One region of the Pseudokineococcus sp. 1T1Z-3 genome, then DNA from elsewhere that is predicted to be linked to it. Evidence: riboswitches for the same ligand, from Rfam matches in the RefSeq annotation. Region 1 holds a riboswitch; the other holds the start of a gene.
What was found. Region 1 has a riboswitch for thiamine pyrophosphate ahead of thiD (bifunctional hydroxymethylpyrimidine kinase/phosphomethylpyrimidine kinase). Riboswitches for the same ligand answer to the same signal wherever they lie in the genome.
Positions count from the first base shown of each region.

Region 2: linked by a shared signal. The riboswitch ahead of WDV86_RS04120 (ECF transporter S component) and the one ahead of thiD (bifunctional hydroxymethylpyrimidine kinase/phosphomethylpyrimidine kinase) in region 1 are both predicted to bind thiamine pyrophosphate.

Region 1 is NZ_JBBHZF010000026.1:118,491-120,858, reverse strand. It holds gene WDV86_RS12625 (TenA family transcriptional regulator) at 1-278, opposite strand, end outside; gene thiD (bifunctional hydroxymethylpyrimidine kinase/phosphomethylpyrimidine kinase) at 275-1,150, opposite strand; TPP riboswitch at 1,188-1,292, opposite strand; partial or broken gene WDV86_RS12615 (Rne/Rng family ribonuclease) at 1,380-2,368, opposite strand, start outside.
Region 2 is NZ_JBBHZF010000012.1:154,249-156,616, reverse strand. It holds gene WDV86_RS04125 (ABC transporter ATP-binding protein) at 1-481, opposite strand, end outside; gene WDV86_RS04120 (ECF transporter S component) at 574-1,188, opposite strand; TPP riboswitch at 1,286-1,373, opposite strand; gene WDV86_RS04115 (EAL domain-containing protein) at 1,410-2,368, opposite strand, start outside.

The sequences.
Region 1 (2,368 bases):
GCGTCCTGCGGCGTGGGCGCCCGCGCGGCGAGCAGGGCCAGGGCTCGGGCGTAGTCCTTGAGGTAGCAGCCGTCCTGCTCCAGGTAGTGCCGGAAGGTCGCCGGCTCCAACGAGCCGTCCGCGAGCGCCGCGAGGAAGGGCAGCCGGTCGACCGCCGCGCGGACGCCCGCCGTCTGCGCCGCCACCCGCGCGGCGAAGGGCCGGCCGTCGGTCGAGGTCCGGTGGCGGGCCAGCTCCCCGCCAGCCGGCGGGGTGGCCGTCGACGTCGAGGCGCTCACGGCGCCCCCGCCCCGACGAGCGGGGCGCCCGTCTCGGCGTCCCACCACCCGGCGTGGTGGTGCACCGGGCCGTGCCCGCGACCGGCGCGGGCCGCCCGGCCGACGCCGAGGCGCTCGCCCTCGGCGATGGCGCGGGCGAGGTGACGACGCGCGCCCTCGACCGCCGTGAGCCAGCTGGGTCGCTGAGGTCGCAGCGCGGCGCACGCGGCGGCGAGCACGCAGCCCGTGCCGTGGGTCGAGCGCGAGCGCAGCCGCGGGGAGAGCAGGTGGTGCGCCGAGCCGTCTGCGTCGACGAGGACGTCGAGCACGTCCCCACCGCCGTCCGGCCCGGGCGCGGCGTGGCCGCCCTTGAGCAGCACCGCGCCGGCGCCGAGCTCCTGCAGGCCGCGGGCCTGCTCCTCCATCGCCGCGGCCGAGCCGGCGACGTCCGTGCCGAGCAGCACGGCCGCCTCGGGCAGGTTGGGGGTGAGCAGGTCCGCCAGCGGCAGCATGCGGTCGCGGACGGCCTCGACGGCGTCCTCGGGCAGCAGCCGGTCCCCGCTCGTGGCGACCATGACGGGGTCGACGACGAGGTGCTGGACGGGTCGCCGTCCCAGCACGTCGGCGACGGCGCCCACGACCTCTGCGGTGGCGAGCATGCCCGTCTTCGCGGCGTGGACCTCGACGTCGTCGAGCAGCGTCTCCAGCTGCTGGGCGACGAAGTCCGGCGGCACCACGTGGATGCCGGCGACCCCGGCGGTGCTCTGCGCCGTCAGCGCGGTGAGGACGGCGGTGCCGTAGGCGCCGAGCGCGCCGAACGTCGCGAGGTCGGCCTGGACGCCGGCACCACCGCTCGGGTCGCTGCCGGCCACGGTGAGGGCGACGGTGCTCACGCGCGCACCCCCGGCCGGTCGTGCGGGGTGAGCAGGCGTGCGCTCATGTCGACATCCCTTCGCTCGTGCGGACGAGAGCAGGTTCGACGGGTGTGATCTCAGCCCGGCGCCGTCGTGGCGGCGAGCACCCCGTGTCGGGTCCGACCCTAGCCAGACGCACGAGCGCCCCGCCGGACAGGGTCTCGGCGGGGCGCTCGTCCAGGGGTCGTCGGCCGTCTCTGGACGGGTCTCAGTCGACCGTGGGGTCCTGGGCCGTCTCCGCGGCCGGCTGCTCGCCGGCCTCCTCGGGCTGGACCTGCACCTCGACGGGCTCGGCCTCGACGGGCTCGGCCTCGGCGGGCTGGGCCTGCGCCGGCTCGGCGGACTGGTCCTCGGCGGGCCGGGTCTCGGCGTCCGGGACGACGCCCGCCTCCTCGACGTCGACGGGCACCGAGGGCTCCAGGCCGGGCTCCTGCTCGCCGACCCGCGGGGACGTCCCGTCGTCCTCGCCGCCGTCCTCGGGGTCACCGGCCGCGACGGCGGCGAGGTCGGCGCCGTCCCCGGCGGGGAGGGCGTCGCGCGAGCTGCCGACGGCGACCTCGACGGCCGCGGCCGCCTCCTCGCCGGCGGCGGGACCGTGCTCGTCGGTCACCGCCCGCACGGCGGCCTCGTGCTCGTGCCGGGAGGCACGGGCGACGCGGGCGATGGCCTCGGCCACCTCGCGCGCCGAGGCCGCCCGCCGCTCGGGCTCGCCCTCGTCGGCGGCCGTCGTCTCGGCCGACGGCGTCGAGGAGCCGCCGCGGCCGCGGCGCGAGCGCTTGGAGCGGCCGCCCGTCTCACCGGCGCCGTCGTCCCCCGTGCTGCCCCTGCCGCCCTCGCCCGAGCTGTCCTCGGACGCCCGGCCCCTGCTGTCGGAGCCCCTGCTGTCGGAGCCTCTGCCGTCGGAGCCCCTGCCGTCGGAGCCCCCGCCCTCGCGCCCGAGCAGGGGCTCGTCGTGCAGCAGGACGCCGCGGCCGTGGCAGGCCTCGCACGGCTCGCTGAAGACGTCGATGAGCCCCTGGCCCACGCGCTTGCGGGTCATCTGCACGAGACCGAGCGAGGTGACCTCGGCGACCTGGTGCTTGGTGCGGTCGCGCCCGAGGCACTCCACGAGCCGGCGCAGCACGAGGTCGCGGTTGCTCTCCAGCACCATGTCGATGAAGTCGACGACGATGATCCCGCCGATGTCGCGCAGCCGGA
Region 2 (2,368 bases), on a different contig from region 1:
GCGTGACCGCGGCCGTGACGGCGTCGCGCACCTCCAGCACCCCGTCCGGGTCGAGGTTGGCCGTCGGCTCGTCGAGCAGCAGCATCCCCGGCGCCATCGCGAGGGCCCCCGCGAGGGCGAGCCGCTGCTTCTGCCCGCCCGAGAGCGCCGCGGTGGGGTGTCGCAGCGGCAGGTCGAGGCCCACGACGTCGAGCGCCTCGCGGACCCGGCGCCAGATCTCCTCCGGTGGCACGGCGAGGTTCTCGCACCCGAAGGCCACGTCGTCGCCCACGCGGGAGAGGACCACCTGGCTCTCCGGGTCCTGCAGGACGAGGCCGGCCCGGGCCGCCCGTTCGGACGCCGGCCGGCCCGCGACGAGCAGCTCCCCCTCCTCCTCGCCGTCGGCGTCCGCGCCCGTCAGCAGCCCCGCGAGCGCCGCCAGGACCGTCGACTTGCCCGAGCCCGAGGCGCCGAGCAGCAGGACCCGCTCACCGGCCGCCACGTCGAGGTCGAGGCCGCGGACGACGTGCGCCCGGCGCCCGCCGTGCCGCCACCCCCAGCCGCGGGCCCGGACGGCCGCCGCGGGCGGCGCGCTCAGACCCTCGTCCCGGACCGGCCCGCGGCGACGCCCGAGAGGGCACCGGTGCGCGCGAGCGCGCGGACCACGACGTGGCCCAGCGCCCCGGCGAGCAGGGCCCCGGAGACGACGGACAGGACGAGGTAGACCACCTTCCAGCCGGCCTCCCAGCCGGGGTAGTAGAAGGTCGTGTCCATGAGGCCCGGGGAGACGCCGGCCACGGCCCCGGCGAGCACCGCCGCCCCGAGCCCCCAGCGGCGGTAGCGCAGCGCCGCGAGGCCGAGCTCGGCCGCGACGCCCTGCGCGAGCCCCCAGAGGAGGACGGGGGCGCCCCACTGCGTCCCGATGAGCATCGAGACGAGCGCGGCGAGGACCTCGGCGAACAGCGCCGCCCCCGGCTTGCGGATGATGAGCGCCCCGAGCAGCGCGGGCAGCAGGTAGCCGCCGTTGAGCAGCGCCGACAGCGGCGGGAAGAGACTCAACGGCGCGCCGAGCGTGCTCGACGAGGCGCCCCAGGCCCACAGGGCCACGCCGGCGGCGACGCCGACGACGGAGCAGACGACGATGTCGACCACGCGCCAGCTGCTGGTGCGGGGCGCGCCGCTCGTGGTGGTGCGTGCGGTGGTGCTCATGGTGGTGCTCCTCCCGTGCGGTGCACGAGGGGTCCGCCGCCCGACCACCCCGGCCCACGCCAGGCGTGGTCGAGGGTGGGCAGGCGGCGGCGAGTCCCGACTCCCTCCGCCGGTGCTAACCGGTTCAGGTTCGAGGGTCTGCGGCGTCCGCCGCACTCTCAGCGCCGGTCGGCGCTCCCCTGTCGTCCGCGCGGGACTGTAGCGCGCCGCCGGCCCTGGCCCTAGCGCTGCGCCGTCGCGACCGCCGTCGCGAGCACCTCGACGTGCACGACGCCGAGGGCGCGCCCGTGGGCCGCCGTGACGACGAGCGGGGCGAAGCGGTCCGCGGCGGGGCGGGCCATGGCGCGGGCCAGGGCCCGCCGGGGGTCGGTGTCGGGAGACAGGGTGGTCACCGGGTGCCACCACGGGGTGCTGTCCGGCTGGAGGGCGCGCACCGCGACGGGCCGGTCGTGCCCGTCGAGCTCCAGCCCGCCCGGCTCGGCGTCCACGACGAGCGGGCCGAGCCCGCGGCGACGCAGCGGGGACGCGAGCTCGCGGACCACCCCCAGGTCCGGCGTCGGCCACGCCGGGGCCGGGCGGCCGAGCAGGAAGCCCTGCACCAGCGGGACGCAGAGGCGGCGGGCCGCTCGCAGCTGCTCGGAGGTCTCCACCCCCTCCAGGCACACCCACGCGTCGAGGGTGCCGGCGAGCTCGCCGACCGCCCGCACGGTCGCCTCGGCGGCCGGGTCGGTGCCGAGGCGGGCCACCAGCCCCCGGTCGACCTTGACCACCGACGGGCGCACCTCGAGCATCCGCGAGAGACCCGACCACCCCGCGCCGACGTCGTCGAGCGCGACGGTGCCGCCGGCGTCCCGCACGGCGGCGAGCCCCTCGAAGACCGCCCTGGAGTCCTCCGGCCATGCCCCCTCGAGCACCTCGACGACGACCCCGCCGAGGTCCCCCCAGCTCTCCAGCTCCTCGAGGACCTCCGGGTCCGCCAGCGCCCTGGGGTCCACGTTGACGGACAGGAACGTGTCGGGGGGCAGGTCGGGTCGCAGCCGGCGGGCGCCGCGCAGGGCGAGCACGTGGAGGGCGCCCAGGGCGTCCGGGTCGGTCGCCGCGGCGAAGAGCTCGTGCGGGCCGGTGGCCAGCCGCTCGTGCGGGCGGGCGAGGACCTCGTAGCCGGCCACGACGGCCTTCT